DNA from 3 places in the Comamonas kerstersii genome. Region 3 is predicted to be linked to each of the others. Evidence: predicted binding sites of a transcription regulator. Region 3 holds the regulator's gene; each other region holds the start of a gene.

Region 1 (5,544 bases), 590 kb from region 3:
TTGCAGCTACTGGGTGGGGTGAATCTGTTTCGCAACCGCATCCATGAAATTCATGACAGGCTGGGCGGCAGCATTGAAGTGGCGCTGTTTGACAAGACCGTAACCAACCCGCAGGCGCATATTGACCTGGCCCTCAAGCGCTTTCACGAGCGTGCGCCAGAGGTGGAGATCAAGCTCCATGTCACGCACATGCACGAGATTGAGCGCGGCCTCATGGATGGACGCTATCAGGTGGGCATCATTCCGGCGCACCGCAGCTCCAGCAGTCTGGTCTACCGCGATCTATTTGGCGAGCACATGCTGCTGTACTGCGCGCCCGGCCATCCGCTGCATGGTGCAGACCATGCGCTGCTGGACTGGAGCACTCTGCAGCAGCACGCTTTTGCCGGACTGGGCTATCACTCACCCAATATGGAAGTCACGCGCCAGATGGGCCTGCGCCGCACGGCCACGGGCTTTGACCAGGAAGCCATTGCCACCCTGATTCAGACGGGCTGCTTTATCGGCTTTCTGCCCGAGCACTATGGGCGCTTGCTGGAAGCACATGGCCACCTGCAGGCCATTGCGCCCGAGCGCTTTCACTACGACTGCCAGTTTGTCGCCATGTGGCGCCTGTCCCCCCAGCCCAGCCGCGCTGCGCAGACCATGATTGAGTGTCTGGTGCAGGCTCATGCAGACAGTTCAACGCTGCTGTAAATGGAATGAGTGGGACATCTGCACTCATCACCACGGCAGGTCTTGATTTCTTCGAGCGTCTGCGTGGCGGGCTCATAGCCATCGGCGCGGCCATGGATGTGCAAGTCCTGCCACTGGCCCTGCAGTACCACTTCCACCTGATAGCTGGCACTGGCGGCCTGCCGCTTTTGCTGCACCTGTCTGTGACCTTGCATGCCCTGCACCGCGCTGGGTGCGGGCGTAAAGCGCAAGTCCAGATCGCCTTCGCGGGCAGTGAATGCGCACAGAGCGCGCACGCCAATGCTCATGCGCATAGGGCTGTGGCTGCTTCGGTGTGCCAGGTCACATGACACACCTGCGCAGGAATGCCGTGCTGGGCAAAAAACTGCAGCCAGCGGATCTGGTTGTCCTGCAGCTTGTCACCCGGTGCTTTGACTTCCACCATTGCATAGCGCTGCTCGGCAGGCCAGAAACGGATCAAATCTGGCAAGCCCGTGCGGTGGTTGCGCGGGTCGGCCAGCAGGCGCTCGAACATGCGCTGCAAATGCGTGGCGGGGATGCAATCCAGCGCCAGCTGCAGCACTTCTGCATCCAGCACCTGCCAGACCACGAACGGGTTTTGCAGGCCATGCTTGTCGGCAAAGCGCTGCACGATGGTGGCACGGTAGCGCCCGTCCTGCAGCTGTGCCAGGCACTGCGCAAACACATCGGCACGACGCTGCACAAAGTCTGGCGTGCTGAAGTCGGCGGGTGCGCTCTGGAACGGGTGAAAAAACGCACCCTGCACCGGCGCAAAAATGGCAGGCCAGCACAGCAGCCCGAACAGTGCGGTGATCAGCGTGTTCTCCACATAGAACACCGGCGCATCATCGGCATGCCAGTGGTTGCGCAAGGCAGCTTCCACACTACAGGCTGTAGCGGGCAGCGGCAGGCAGATGTCGATGCGCATGCTGTCTTCCACCACGGCAGCACGCGCGCGCTGCCGTGGTGCTGGAGTGCCTGTATGCCGCAGCAGGCGTGGCAGCATGCGCTGCAGCTTTTGCTGCTCTTCTTCGCTCTCCGGCGTTTGCAAGGCTGCCTGAGCCAGCGCCAGGGCGGGTGCATGTTCGCCCTGCAGCTCCAGCACGCGCACCAGCCGGTGGCGTGCGCCGGGGTAGCGGCATTGCGCGTACACGGCCTGTGCCGCTTGCCAGTCCCGGGCTTTTTCGCAGGCCTGGCCCAGCTGCATCAGCAGCCTGCTACGGCGGCGCTCCAGCCAGGGATTGGAGCTGGCACATTGCGCCAGCTGCTCCATCAATGCCGCAGCATCCACCGTTTCCGCGTGCAAAGCCTCGCGGCAGACCTGCATGGCGAGATAGGTGTCCACATTTTCACGGCACTGGAAGGCGCGCGCAGCCGGGGTGAGTGGCACGCTTTCATAGCGAAAAATGCCCAGGTCGGCCAGCACAAACTCCGACCAGTCCTGGCGCAGATTGCCAAAGAACATGAGCCTGAAGCGCTCGCACAGCGTGCGTGTACTGTCGCTAAGTCGCCAGCCGGTTTCTGTGGCCTCGGGGTGCCACTGCGCATAGGGGCGTGCGGGCAGGCCCTGCGCCTGCAGCGTCTGCAGCCAGTCCTGCTTGCGCTGCTGCGCTGGCAGTGCCTGCGCGCGCAGGATGTGCTGCAGCTCAGCGCGGGTGTACAGATCAAACAGCGTGGCCACGTCCATGTCGGCATCGGCCTGCAGCCACTGCAGTGCCAGCAAGGGAGCTGCAGCCTGTGCGGTGTCGCCAATCTCGTCGTACTGCAGCTTGCTGGCCCTGAACCATGGCCCGCGCCGCATCAGCATGCGCACCAGCAGGGCCTGCGAGGGCTGCGGCAAGGCATGGAACTGCTGTAGCCAGGCGTACTCGGGGGCAGCCAGCAAGTCGCTGTAGCGCTGGCGGATCCAGTCCAGCGCCTGGCAAAAGTTGTGCAGGTAATAGAAGCGGTGCGGCGCAATGGCAGCCGCCGCAGCGGTGGCAGACATGAGAGAGCAAGCAGCAAAAAACCGAAGGCAAGACTGTATAGAAAAACAGTGATTTACGGTTTGCGCCTATCCCACAGTGGCTGGTTTGCTACTGCAGATATAGCTGCCAGCGCTTGCTGCATCGCGTGAGAGCCATATTTTTTATAAATCCTGCACCTCAAAACAAAAAAGGTTCTTGCAAGCAAGAACCTTTGGGGGCCTCAAGAAACAAAGCTTATTCGTCGTCTTCGTCTTCTTCCAGCGCTGCCGCTGCATTGATGGCTTGCAAGCGTGCAGCCAGCTTGGGGATGCGGGGATTGTTTTCATCCGCAAAGTGCGCTTGCATATAGCGGCCAATAATGACACGGGCTTTGTCAGTGATGGTCAAGGACTTGGCTGCAATAAAGGCGTCAATGACCATTAAATCGAAGGGCGTTTCTTTGTAGTTTTGCATAAGGGGCGCGAGTCTAGCACCCGTCAATAAACCAAGATTGCCGCATGCACACTGCAGAAACCAGGCAGTGCGTGCTATAGAAGCAGGGACTCTGGCCATGGGTGGAACACCTGCGGCCAGAGCCCGCTGCTGGCTGGCTTGCGCTACGCCTGCAGATGCTGTTCCACGGCCGCAGCCATGGCCAGCAGCTGGCGGTCTGCACCGCGCTGGCCCACCAGCATCACGCCCACAGGCAGCTCGCCCGCCTGGCGTGGCAAGGGCAGCGACACCGCCGGCAGGTCATAGAAGTTGAACACCGAGGTGTTGCGCAGCATCAGCACATTGGTGGTGTGGAAGCGCGCCTCATCGCTCAGGCTTTCGATGGTCGGCGCCAGCAGCGGCACGGTGGGCAGGGCCAGCAGGTCGAAATCGGCCATGGCGGCATCGAGCTGTGGCAGCAGTTGCGCACGTGCCTGCTGCACACCCACGTAGTGCGCCGCGCTGATGGTTTCTCCCCGGCGAATGCGCGAGAGCACCAGCGGGTCCAGCTGCTCGACCTTGCCCTCTGCCAGCAAGTCCTGGTGGATGTGTGCAGCTTCGGCTGCGATCAGCGTGCCCTGCTCCTGCAGACGGAATGGCGCGGTGATCCAGTCCTCCAGATCCACATCCTGCACCAGCGCCTGTGCCTGCTGCAGCCGGGCCACGAACTGCTCGAAGGCGGCCAGCACCTGCGCATCGGCCTGTGTGAACAGCAGGCCACGCGGCACGCCTACACGCAGGCCCTGCACATGGCGTGGCACCAGCGGCTGCCAGGGCTGCTGGGCCAGCACGGCATCGGTCATGGCACAGTCGAACACGCTGCGCGCCAGTGGGCCGACGGTGTCCAGCGTGAACGACAACGGAAATGCCCCCGTACGTGGCACACGCGCCTGCGTGGGCTTGAAGCCCGTGACACCGTTGAGTGCGGAAGGAATGCGGATGGAGCCACCGGTGTCCGAGCCAATCGCGATCTCGCACATGCCGCGCGCCACCGCCACGCCTGCGCCTGAGGAGGAGCCGCCGGGAATGCGTGTTGCGTCATGCGCATTGCCCGGTGTGCCGTAGTGCGGATTGATACCAATGCCGGAGAAGGCGAACTCCGTCATGTTCGTCTTGCCAATCACGATGGCACCGGCAGCACGCAGGCGCTGCACGATGACGGCATCCTGCGCAGCAGGGGCTGCCTCACGCAGCACTTTAGAGCCAGCCGTGGTGGGCTCGCCCGCCACATCGAACAAGTCCTTGATGGACACAATGCGCCCATCCAGCGGCCCAAGGCAAATGCCTGCTGCAGCACGCGCATCGGCTGCCTGTGCGGCAGCCAGCGCGGCATCGGCATAGACACGGGTGAAGATGCGCATGCCTTCAGCACCTGCCTCTGCAATAGCCTGCAGCGCCTGCTGGGTACGTTGCAAAGCAGTCATGGCGCTGGCACTCATTGCGCTTCAGTGGCTGGAGCGGGAACGGGAGCTGGTGCAGTCACCACTTCCACTTCCGTGCTGGTCACCACCTCCATGCGCTGCATGGAAGCAGGCAGCATCTTGTCCAGCCAGCCAGCGCCCCATGCCAAAGCCAAGCCCAGCACGACGATCAGCAGCGCCCACAGCCAGCGTTTGGCGTAGTTGACTGCATAGGGGTCATGCATGGTGCGCTTGGCGTTCAGCGGCACCTTGGCGGTCTGCGACAGTGAGTTACCCAGAGGCAGATTGATCTTCATGCGGCCATTGATGGCCCAGCCACTGGCATCCAGAATGGGCCCCAGACTGCGCTCACGCAGCTTGAGCCAGGCAATCAGCATGCTGGGGCCCGAGATGGCCAGGATCAGGCCAATCAACGCCACTGGAATCCAGGGGCCCAGTTCAATGAACTTGCCAAAAATTGCCACCACCATGGTGCTGATGGAGCCCATGGCCACGCCAATGGCAGCTACCGTTCCGACGTCTGTCTTGCGGGCTGCAGGTGCAGCGGCAGGTGCTGCCGGTGTCGTGGCCAGTTCGGTGAGCTTGGCAGCCTGGGTGTTCAGATTGGCCGTGACGCTCTCGTTCTTGGCGGCAGCACGCTTGGCCACCTGCTCTTCAATCATGCGCACAAACTTCTTGTACGGCGAGAAGAAGGCCTGGCCAATGCTGGTGGGGTTCTCGATGAGCTTGGTGATGGTGGCATCCCAGTCATGGCCATCACGGTCATAGAAGATACCGTTGCGGCCTACGAACAGGAAGTCCACATCCCCCGCCGTAAAGGCGGCGACGATATTGCGCTTTACCCCATTGCGGCGGCATTCGCAGTACGCCAGATAGACCTTGGCCATGCCCGCCAGTGTGGCGTGTGCGCCGGGGTCGGTCACATCCACCGTCAGGTCGCAACTGCGGCCATCCAAGTACAGCGTCCCCGACTGGAAGGCTGCACCCTC
Region 2 (5,544 bases), 400 kb from region 3:
TGCCCAGCGCGTTGTTGAGGGAGCGGATTTCCAGGGATTCCTCCTTGGCCTTGCCCCCCCGGCCCACGCCGGTAATGCGTACCGAGCGGGTATAGGCTGCAGCACCGGCCAGCGCGTCCTTGTCTTCCAGCTTGATCAGCTGCAGGCCACGGCCGCCGCTCATGGTCTTGAGTTCGGTCAGTGCATAGGTCAGCACATTGCCGCCCGTGGTCAGGCAAGCCACATGGGTGGCATCTGGCAGCGGGGTACTGCCATTGGTGCCGCCGATGATGGAAGGCTGGCACAGGGTTTCGCCGTCCTGAATGGTGACGAATGCCTTGCCGCCCTTGTTGCGGGCCAGCATGGATTCCACCTTGGCCACAAAGCCGTAGCCACCGCTGCCGCTCATGAGCAGCTGGGCCGAGACCGGGCCTGCAAAGTAGCTGGCAATCTGGGTGCCTGCTTCCAGGTCAATCATGGTGTTGATGGGCTGGCCATCGCCACGGCCGCCAGGCAGCGTAGCCACGGCCACGCTGTAGACGCGGCCGTTGTTGCCAAAGACGATGAGCTGGTCCACCGTGCGGCACTCGAAGGTGCCCCAGAGCTGGTCGCCCGCCTTGAAGCTGAAGTTGCCTGCCTCATGGCCGTGGCCCTTGTGCGTGCGCACCCAGCCTTTTTCCGAGACGATGACGGTCACAGGCTCATCGGGCACCTTGATTTCGGCGACCACCTTTTTCTCTTCCTGAATCAGCGTGCGGCGCTCATCGGCAAAGGTTTTGGCGTCGGATTCGATTTCCTTGACCATCAGGCGCTGCAGGCTCCTGGGGTTGGCCAGAATGTCCTGCAGCTTGCCTTCTTCTTCGCGCAGCTCGTTCAGTTCCTTCTCGATCTTGATGGCTTCCAGACGGGCCAGCTGGCGCAGGCGAATTTCCAGAATGTCTTCGGCCTGGCGCTCGGACAGGTCAAAGCGGGCCATCAGCGCGGCCTTGGGTTCGTCGCTCTCGCGGATGATGGCAATCACCTCGTCGATATGGAGCAGCACGATCTGGCGGCCTTCCAGAATGTGGATGCGGGCCTGCACCTTCTCCAGACGGTGCTGCGAGCGGCGGGTAATGGTCTGCTGGCGGAAGGCCGCCCACTCTTCGAGCATGCGGCGCAGCGACTTCTGCACGGGCTTGCCGTCCAGGCCGATGGAGGTGAGGTTGATGCTGGCCGAGGTTTCCAGGCTGGTGTGGGCCAGCAAGATGGTGATCAGCTCCTGCTGCGGGGTCTTGCTGGTCTTGGGCTCGATCACCAGACGCACGGGGGCGCTCTTGCTGGACTCGTCGCGCACGCTGTCGAGCACGGAAAGCACCGTGGCCTTGAGCTGCTGCTGCTCCTGCGTCAGCGCCTTCTTGCCTGCCTTGACCTTGGGGTTGGAGAGTTCTTCGATCTCTTCCAGGATTTTCTGGGCCGACACGCCGGGCGGCAGTTCGTTGACCACCATCTGCCACTGGCCGCGCGCCAGCTCTTCGATCGTCCAGCGTGCGCGCACCTTCAGGCTGCCGCGGCCGGTGCTGTAGGCATGGCGAATGTCTGCCGCGCTGCTGATGATCTGGCCGCCGCCGGGGTAGTCCGGGCCGGGAATCAGGGCGTACAGCTCATCGTCCAGCATGGCGGGCTTTTTGATCAGCGCCACGCAGGCATCGGCCACTTCACGCAGGTTGTGGCTGGGGATTTCGGTGGCCAGACCCACAGCAATACCGCTGGCGCCATTGAGCAAGGCAAAGGGCAGGCGTGCGGGCAGCTGCTGGGGCTCCTGCGTGGAGCCGTCGTAGTTGGGCACAAAGTTCACCGTGCCTTCGTCGATTTCATCGAGCAGCAGCGTGGTGATTTTGCTCAGGCGCGCTTCGGTGTAGCGCATGGCGGCTGCGCCGTCACCGTCGCGGCTGCCGAAGTTGCCCTGGCCGTCAATCAGCGGGTAGCGCTGGCTGAAGTCCTGCGCCATGCGCACCAGCGCGTCGTAGGCAGACTGGTCACCGTGGGGGTGAAAGCGGCCCAGCACGTCACCGACCACACGGGCGGATTTGACGGGCTTGGCAGGGGTGTTGTTGTTGGTGCCGGAGTAGCTCAGGCCCATGCGGCCCATGGCGTACAGAATGCGGCGCTGCACGGGCTTCATGCCATCGGCCACATCAGGCAGGGCACGGCCCTTGACCACGCTCAGCGCGTATTCCAGATAGGCACGGCGGGCGTACTGGCCCAGCTCCAGCGCATCACCGGCGGCCTGCGTGGCCAGATCGAGCAAAGGTGCTGCTACGGTAGAGGGTTGAACTGCTTCGACTTCGGGTTGATCGCTCATACGTATGTCGGGGGTGGGCTGCTGCCGGGGCAGCAAGCCTTGTCAGATAAGGCAGTGCGCATGGTGGCGCACTGCTGCTGAAAAAAGAAAAAGGCGACAGGCCGTGGCGGGCACGGGCTCAGATGTCCACTTCCACATCGTTGCCGTGCAGTTCCATCAGCTCGCGGCGTGCGGCGGCTTCGCCCTTGCCCATGAGCTGACCGAAGATGAGCTCGGAAGTGGCGAGGTCCAGATCCTCCACCTGCACGGGCAGCAGGCGGCGCGTGTCGGGGTTGAGGGTGGTTTCCCACAGCTGCTCGGCGTTCATCTCGCCCAGGCCCTTGAAACGGCTGATCTGGCACTTCTCGCGTGCCACACCTTCCTTGGCGGCCTTGTCGAGGATAGCGTTCAGTTCGCCCTCGTCCAGCGCATAGACCTTGGCCGCAGGCTTTTTGCCGCGCGCAGGCACGTCCACCCGGAACAGCGGCGGCAGGGCGATGTAGACATGGCCTGTCTCGATGAGCTTGGGGAAGTGCTTGAAGAAGAGTGTCAGCAGCAGCACCTGGATGTGGGAGCCGTCCACATCCGCATCGCTCAAGATGCAGATCTTGCCGTAGCGCAGGCCGGACAGGTCAGGCTCGTCATCGGGGCCATGGGGGTCTACGCCAATCGCTACAGAAATGTCGTGCACTTCGTTGTTGGCAAACAGGCGGTCGCGCTCCACTTCCCAGGTGTTGAGCACCTTGCCGCGCAGGGGCAGGATGGCCTGGGTTTCCTTGTCGCGGCCCATCTTGGCCGAACCACCGGCGGAGTCGCCCTCCACCAGAAACACTTCATTGACGGAGATGTCGCGGCTTTCGCAGTCGGTGAGCTTGCCGGGCAGCACGGCCACGCCGGAGCCCTTGCGCTTTTCCACCTTCTGACCCGCTTTCTGGCGGGTCTGGGCAGCCTTGATGGCCAGCTCTGCAATCTTTTTGCCGTGCTCCACATTGGCGTTGAGCCACAGCTCCATGGCGGGCTTCACAAAGCTGGAGACCAGACGCACGGCGTCACGACTGTTAAGCTTTTCCTTGACCTGGCCCTGGAACTGCGGGTCCAGCACCTTGGCCGAGAGCACAAAGCTGGCACGGGCGAAGACGTCATCAGGCATGAGCTTGACGCCCTTGGGCAGCAGCGCATGCAGCTCGATAAAGCTTTTCACAGCCTGGAACAGACCATCGCGCAGGCCGCTTTCATGCGTGCCGCCTGCGGTGGTGGGAATCAGGTTCACATAGCTTTCGCGCACGGGCGTGCCCAACTCGGTAAAGGCCAGGCACCAGGCGGCGCCTTCGCCTTCGCTGAAGGTGTCGCTGTGCTTGTCGGCATAAGCTTCGCCTTCGAGCAGCGGGATGACGGGGTCGGCATTCAGCGTCTGCGAGAGGTAGTCCTTCAGGCCACCCTTGTACTGCCACTGCTGAACGTCCTTGTTCTTTTCGTTGGTCAGCGTCACGCTCACACCGGGCATGAGCACGGCCTTGGAGCGCAGCAGGTGCACCAGCTCATGCATGGGCAGGTTGGCGCTGTCAAAGTATTTGGCATCCGGCCACACACGCACCGTGGTGCCGTGCTTGCGGTCGCCGCTGGCCATGTCGCGGGTGGTCAAGGGTTCAACCACATCACCGCCAGCAAAGGCCAGAGAAGCGACCTGACCGTCGCGGTGCACCGTCACTTCCAGGCGCGTGGCCAGAGCGTTCGTCACCGAGACGCCCACGCCGTGCAGACCGCCGGAGAAGCTGTACGCGCCGCCATTGCCTTTGTCGAACTTGCCGCCAGCGTGCAGGCGTGTAAAGACCAGCTCCACCACGGGAGCGTTTTCTTCAGGGTGCAGGCCAAAGGGAATGCCGCGGCCATCGTCTTCCACACTGACGGAGCCGTCGCTGTGCAATGTGACCTTGATTTTTTTACCGTATCCGGCCAGTGCTTCGTCCGCCGCGTTGTCGATCACCTCCTGCACGATGTGCAGGGGGTTGTCGGTGCGGGTGTACATGCCGGGGCGTTGCTTGACGGGCTCCAGGCCCTTGAGAACACGGATTGAGCCTTCCGAATAGGCGGATGCAGAAGTAGAGGGTTTAGCTGCCATGGGGGCGGATTGTAGTTCCGGCCACAGCTCAGTGCTGGATAAATTCACAGTAACCAATCGTCGACTCCGGCTGCAATAGGGCACATGGCCCCGCATGGGCACCGCTCACGCCCATGCCGCATGCCAGCTGAACAGGCCCACAGGCGGGCATGGCTGCACCGGATGGCGGCGGGGGTGAACGGGTCTGAAAACGTCCATCGTGCCATTCGATGGCAGCTTTGTGCAATGCATATCGCGCAGGTTGCAGCTTTTGCAAACGCATTTCGCTACATTGCTGTCATGCAAAACCATACACAACAAACGACGCCGCAACGCCTGCCCATGCTGCAGGTGCTGCTGTGCGGCGGCATGGTCGTCACCCTGTCCATGGGCATTCGCCACGGCTTCGGCCTGTGGCTGCAGCCCATTACGCAGGACATGGGCTGGACGCGTGAGAGCTTCTCGCTGGCCATTGCCATCCAGAACCTGTCCTGGGGCATTTTTGGCATTTTCATCGGCATGATTGCCGACCGCATGGGGGCCTTCAAAGTGCTCATTGGCGGAGCCATCCTCTACGCACTGGGGCTGGTGGGCATGGCGCTGGCCCCCACCACGCTGCTGTTTGCGCTGTTTGCCGGGCTGATGATTGGCATGGCCCAGGCAGGCACGACCTACGCCGTGGTCTATGGTGTGCTGGGGCGGCAGATTCCCCCGGAGCGGCGCAGCTGGGCCATGGGGGTGACGGCGGCGGCGGGCTCATTTGGCCAGTTCTTCATGGTGCCGGTAGAGGGCGGCCTGATCAGCGCCTTTGGCTGGAGCAATGCGCTGATGATTCTGGCGGTGATGGCCCTCATCATTGCCGTACTGGCCTTTGGCCTGCGTGAGCCGGGCTTTGCCTCAGGCAAACCCGTGCAGCGCCAGCAGTCCACCCTGCAGGCCTTCAAGGAGGCATGGACCAACCCCAGCTTTGTGCTGCTGACGGCGGGCTACTTTGTCTGCGGCTTTCAGGTGATGTTTATTGGTGTGCACATGCCCAGCTACCTCAAGGACTTTGGCATGTCGCCCCATGTGGCCAGCGTGGGGCTGGCGCTGGTGGGGCTGTTCAATATCTTTGGCACCTATCTGGCGGGCAATCTGGGCCAGAAGT
Region 3 (5,544 bases):
GAGGGGCCGACGATGGCGATGAACTCGCCTTGCCTGACCTGCAGGTCAATGGCTTCGACGGCAAAGTGATTCTGGGCCAGCAGCTCATCGTTGTAAGCCAGCCAGACATCACGGAAATCGACGAAATAGGGTTCGGCAGCGCTTTGCATGCGTGTTCTTTGCTCAGGGTCTCCACCTGCACAAGGCACGTGGAGACCGGGGTTAGGGGCTTACTTCTGGGGCAGGATGTCCAGCTCGGCGGCTGCAGGCAGGAAGCTGTCGTTCCACACAACCTTGGGGTCAATGCGGGTCTTGGTGCCATAGGCGTCAGACACTTCAGAGGCCATCAGCGCAAGGCGGCCGGGGTTCAGGCGGCCAAAGCCATCCTGGTGCGCATCGGCGCTGTTGACCACGGTGTCAATGGCCAGTTGCAGGCGGCGGGTTTCCAGGCCCGTGTTCACAATGCCATCGCGTGCTTTGACGTGCTGGATGGCGTCTGCGGGGTTGGCAATGACTTCCCCTGCGCCCTTGGTGAAAGCAGCCAGGAACTGCTTGATCGCCTGCGGGTTTTGTTCAATCAACTTGGGGTGGGCGATGATGACGTTGCCGTAGTGCTTGACGCCGTGGTCGGCATACTGCATGAGCACCACGTCTTCGGCCTTGACGCCACGCGCTTCCAGATTGAGCAGGCTGGTGAAGGTAAAGCCGGTGATGGCATCTACGTCACCGCGCACCAGCATGGTCTCGCGCAGCGGTGGGTCCATGGAAATCCAGGTCACATCACTGACCTGGTTGGCCTTGGCAAAGGTGGGAAAGGCTTTGCGGCCTGCATCAAACACGGGCGCGCCCATTTTTTTGCCGCTCAGATCTGCTGCTGTCTGGATGCCGCTTTTCTTCAGTGCCATGACGGCGGCAGGGGTGTTGTTGTAGACCACCATGACGGCCACGGGCTTGTTGGGTGCATCCGGGTTGTTGGCATGGAACTCCATGAGCGAAGCCATGTCGGCAAAGCCCATGTCGTAGGTGCCAGAGGCCACACGCTGCACGGCTGCGCCCGAACCGCTGCCTGCGTCAATCGATACATCCAGCCCCGCCTGTTTGAAGTAACCCTTGGCGGCAGGCTGCAGGAACAGGGCTGAAGGCCCTTCAAAGCGCCAGTCCAGCAGAAACTTGATGGGCGTGCTTTGGGCATGAGCGAGGCCAAAGCTGCCAGCCAGCGCCAGTGCAGCGGTTGCTTGCAAGAAAGTGCGTTTGTGCATGGAGACTCCCGATGTATGTGGTGGTCAAAACAGCCGCAGCACGGTATGGAGGTGCTGGCGGCAGTGTTGGGTCTCCAGATTCAGCAAAAGCTATGCCTGCTTTTTGTATGCAGTTTTTGTATGTTGCTTGCGCAGCTGGTCTGTACTGGTGCAGTCAGTGTGATGGCATGCACTGTTTTGAAGCGCTGTGGAGGTACAGATACTTGGGAGCGCTGGTATGTGTGCACGTCGCTTACCGTTGTGGATAGCGAATGCTTAAAAATAAATAGCAGCTAGCGCTCGTAAAAACAGGGTTTTAGATAGTTTTGAGCCTGAAATCATTCATACATAGGCGCTGGCTGCTATGTATTCAGGTGTTGGCAGGCTGATTGAAGCAGTTGTGCAACCCCGCTGTGAGGTGGTGTGGATGATCTGCGCCTGATCTGCGTTGTGGTCGTTCCGCCTGCGCCAGTAGCGCTCTCATGGGCGCGCACGGCTGTTCTGAAGGGGGGAGGTGGGCGCTTGCGTGGCAGGCCGAGACGGCTGTCTCACATCTTTGGCAGCCTGCAGTGCAGGACGGCTAGCGTGCAGGCGGCTGCGGGTGGGGCGACTGTTTTTTGGCCCGCTCCCAGGTCACGCGGACATCGGTCTGTGCCGCGGGGCGGTAGGTGAAGTGGCGGCCCAGCAGTCCACCAGTGCTGGGTTGCACGGGCTGGCGTGGCTTTGGAGTGTCTGGCGTGTTCATGCTGCGAGCTCCTTGTGTCAGGTACACACAGTACCTGCGCTACAGACAGACATTACGCTGCTCCTGCTCTGCCAGTTGTTCCAAAGCAGCGCAGACGTCTGACAGCCGACCGCTCATGACAAAGCGGGTGCGATCCGGGTCGTGGGCACGGCGCAGCAGGCGCACGTTGTGGGGCAGCGCCTGAGGCAAGAAGTGCGCCTCATTGCTGGCCATGGTGGCCGTGGTGATGCGAGACATAGGCAGCTGGCAGAAAGTCATGGACATGGTGGTCTCCTGAGAAGCAGAGGACAGGCTAGAGCAGGCAAAAACTCTCCCTGCGGCGCGTGTGCGCAGCATGGCAAAACGGGAAAAAGGAGCGGGTGGCGGTTTAGAGCTGGAGGCTGTTGCGGATCAGACCAACGGCCAGACCTTCAATCGCAAAGCTTTCTTCCTGGCGGACGTGGATGACGGGGTAGTCCGGGTTCTCTGGGTGCAGCTCAATGCCATGGGGCGTTTTCTGCAGGCGCTTGACGGTGACCTCATCGCCCAGACGGGCGACAACGATCTGGCCATTGCGTGCTTCGTGCGTGGTTTTGACGGCCAGCAAGTCGCCGTCCAGGATGCCCGCATCGCGCATGGACATGCCGCGCACGCGCAGCAGGTAGTCAGGCTTGGTGGGGAACATGCTGCTTTCCACCGCAAAGCTCTGGTCAATATGTTCTTGCGCCAAAATGGGTGAGCCAGCAGCCACGCGGCCTACCAGAGGCAGCAGCATGGGCTGCATCTCAGGCATGGGCAGATCAAAGTGGGTGCCACGTGCGGCATTGATGCGGCGCACGGTGTCGCTGACCAGGCGAATGCCACGCGAGGTACCACTGACCAGCTCCAGCACGCCCTTGCGTGCCAGGGCCTTGAGGTGTTCTTCTGCGGCGTTGGCCGATTTAAAACCGAGGGTGCGTGCGATTTCTGCACGGGTGGGTGGTGCGCCCGTGCGTGCAATGGCGTCCTGGATGAGGTCCAAAATTTGCTGTTGCCGGGGGGTGAGTGTGGTGTGCTCCATGCCTGTCCTTCAGAAAGGATAACTGTGTGTTTATCCAGTACCTGTATTTTTAACCAGTTCCATAAGGGATGCAAGTGTTAGCAACAAGAAAAATCGTGGTCCTGGGGACCGGGGGGACGATTGCAGGCCAGGGCGCAGCCATGGGCGGCAGCGTGGGCTACAAGGCGGGGCAAATTGGTGTTGCTGAGCTGCTACAGCCCATTGCACAGCTGGCCTTGCAGGAGCACTTTGCGCTGGAGGTAGAGCAGGTCGCACAGCTCGACAGCAAAGACATGGATGTGCAGACCTGGCAGCAGCTGGCGCAGGCCTGCCAGAAGTGGCTGGCACAGGAGGATGTGGCAGGCATCGTCATTACCCATGGCACAGACACGCTGGAAGAAACCGCGTGGTTTCTGCAGCTGGCACTGCAGCCAGCCAAGCCTGTGGTGCTGACCTGCGCCATGCGCCCGGCCACCGCGCTTTCTGCCGATGGTCCTGCGAATTTGCGGGATGCGCTGATCTGTGCCGCCAGCAGTGTGGCAGGGGTATGGATGACCGCCGTGGGAGAAATTTACAGTGCGCAGTGGGTGCGCAAGGTGCATCCTTATCGTGTCAACGCATTCGCCTCGGGTGCGCAAGGGCCTGCAGGCTGGGTGGAAGAAGGGCGTGTGCGCTGGGCTTCTGAGCTGCAGCCACAGGCATGCACTGTGAAGCAGGCTCTACCGGCTGCAGTCTGGGATAGGCCTGCTGCCCAGTGGCCGTGGGTGGAAATCGTCACCAGCACTGCGCTGGCGCGGCCAGAAGCTGTGGATGCACTGGTGGCTGCAGGGGTTCAGGGCCTGGTGGTGGCAGGTACGGGCAATGGTTCTATCCACCAGCGCCTGCTGGAGGCATTGCAGCGCGCCGTGGCGCAGGGCGTGCCAGTGTGGCGCTGCACGCGCTGTGAGCAAGGTGTGATTGTGCTGGCCGATGGTGAGCGAGATGCCAATGTGGTGGCACTCAGCCCCGTCAAGGCGCGCATCAGCCTGATGCTGGCGTTGCTGCAGCAAGCGCCACACAGCCTGTAGACAGGCATGAAAAAAGCTGCCCGAGGGCAGCTTTGCAAATGCGTGTCACGCAGAGGATCAGGCGTCCAGTGCAGCAAAGACGCGAGCGGTGATTTCATCCACACTGCCCATGCCGCTGATGGAACGGTACTTGGGAGCCTTGGCAGGCTCTTCCTTGGCCCAGTTCTGATAGTAGTCCACCAGAGGGCGGGTCTGGCTGCTGTACACGTCCAGACGCTTCTTGACGGTTTCTTCCTTGTCGTCGTCGCGCTGCACCAGAGGCTCGCCAGTCACGTCGTCCTTGCCTTCCACCTGGGGTGGGTTGAACTTGACGTGGTAGGTACGGCCCGAAGCGGGGTGCGAGCGGCGACCGCTCATGCGCTCGATGATGGCTTCAAAAGGCACGTCGATTTCCAGCACGTAGTCCAGATCCACGCCAGCAGCCTTCATGGCGTCAGCTTGGGGGATGGTGCGGGGGAAGCCGTCGAACAGGAAACCGTTGGCGCAGTCAGCCTGCGCAATGCGTTCCTTGACCAGGTTGATGATCAGGTCGTCGCTCACGAGCTGACCAGCTTCCATCACGGCCTTGGCTTGCAGGCCCAGAGGAGTGCCAGCCTTGACGGCAGCACGCAGCATGTCACCGGTAGAGATCTGGGGGATGCCGAACTTCTTGCAGATGAAGGCGGCTTGCGTGCCCTTGCCGGCGCCGGGTGCGCCCAACAAAATCAGTTTCATGGAGATCCTCGATATGTAGAAATTCTTGGCGGAGCGGGGCTTTTTCAGATGGAAAAAGCAGGCGGCAGCCGCACGTTATCCGCTCAAGGATAGCACGCACGGCCTTGTCAGGGGCTTACAGCGCGGCCAATTTGCACGGGCAGGCTGTTTTCGTGCGGCCATCGCAGGCGCTTGACAACTATGCATTGGGGTGCTTGCTGTGATGCGTATCGGGTATAGGTCAGGGTTTTCTCATCCGCCGATGAAAAGCCATGACAGCGGCAAGCAACTATCAAAAAAGAGAGCGGCTTGCGCTAGTTTTTACACGGTTTGCAAAACAAATGTTTTGCAAACATAGAAGCAGCAAGCGGTAACTGCTCCTATTTTAATTGAATATTTCAGAAATTACTGAAATATGAAAGCCTTAGTCATGCTGGAAGTGGGCACGTACGCGTTCCAGATCTTCGGGTGTGTCCACGCCAGCGCCCGGGGCCTGCTGCGTGATATGCACGGCAATCTGGTGACCATGCCATAGTGCGCGCAGCTGCTCCAGCGACTCTGTCTGCTCCGTGGGCGCAGGCGTGAGCTGTGGAAACTGGCGCAAAAACCCTGCCTTGTATGCGTATATGCCGATGTGGCGCAGCGGGGTAAAGCTGCTGTCTGCACTCCACCACTGCTCGCTGGCGCGGTCGCGGTGAAAGGGAATGGGGGCACGGCTGAAATAGCTGGCCAGACCCGCAGCGTTGCAGACCACTTTGACCACGTTGGGGTTCAGGTATTCATCCCGGCTGGCGATGGGGTGGG

What was found. Region 3 encodes LexA, which represses DNA repair genes until DNA is damaged. Its sites were predicted from a motif close to ACTGTATNNNNATACAGT; they were not measured.
Region 1: a site for LexA is predicted at 2,716-2,733, ahead of B5M06_RS09500 (VRR-NUC domain-containing protein). Genes of this name have one in related genera too.
Region 2: a site for LexA is predicted at 4,452-4,469, ahead of B5M06_RS10340 (DNA topoisomerase IV subunit B). Genes of this name have one in related genera too.

What each region holds. Positions count from the first base shown of each region.
Region 1 covers NZ_CP020121.1:2,023,013-2,028,556, reverse strand. The annotation lists gene B5M06_RS09510 (LysR family transcriptional regulator) at 1-696, shown strand, start outside; gene B5M06_RS09505 (hypothetical protein) at 669-989, opposite strand; gene B5M06_RS09500 (VRR-NUC domain-containing protein) at 980-2,683, opposite strand; gene B5M06_RS09495 (hypothetical protein) at 2,898-3,116, opposite strand; gene B5M06_RS09490 (amidase) at 3,260-4,558, opposite strand; gene B5M06_RS09485 (hypothetical protein) at 4,570-5,544, opposite strand, start outside.
Region 2 covers NZ_CP020121.1:2,212,082-2,217,625, reverse strand. The annotation lists gene parC (DNA topoisomerase IV subunit A) at 1-2,320, opposite strand, end outside; gene B5M06_RS10340 (DNA topoisomerase IV subunit B) at 2,439-4,418, opposite strand; gene B5M06_RS10335 (MFS transporter) at 4,740-5,544, shown strand, end outside.
Region 3 covers NZ_CP020121.1:2,616,585-2,622,128, forward strand. The annotation lists gene B5M06_RS12295 (ABC transporter ATP-binding protein) at 1-149, opposite strand, end outside; gene B5M06_RS12300 (ABC transporter substrate-binding protein) at 210-1,238, opposite strand; gene B5M06_RS17045 (hypothetical protein) at 1,798-1,962, opposite strand; gene B5M06_RS12305 (hypothetical protein) at 2,002-2,226, opposite strand; gene lexA (transcriptional repressor LexA) at 2,330-3,001, opposite strand; gene B5M06_RS12315 (asparaginase) at 3,070-4,047, shown strand; gene adk (adenylate kinase) at 4,105-4,761, opposite strand; gene kdsB (3-deoxy-manno-octulosonate cytidylyltransferase) at 5,165-5,544, opposite strand, start outside.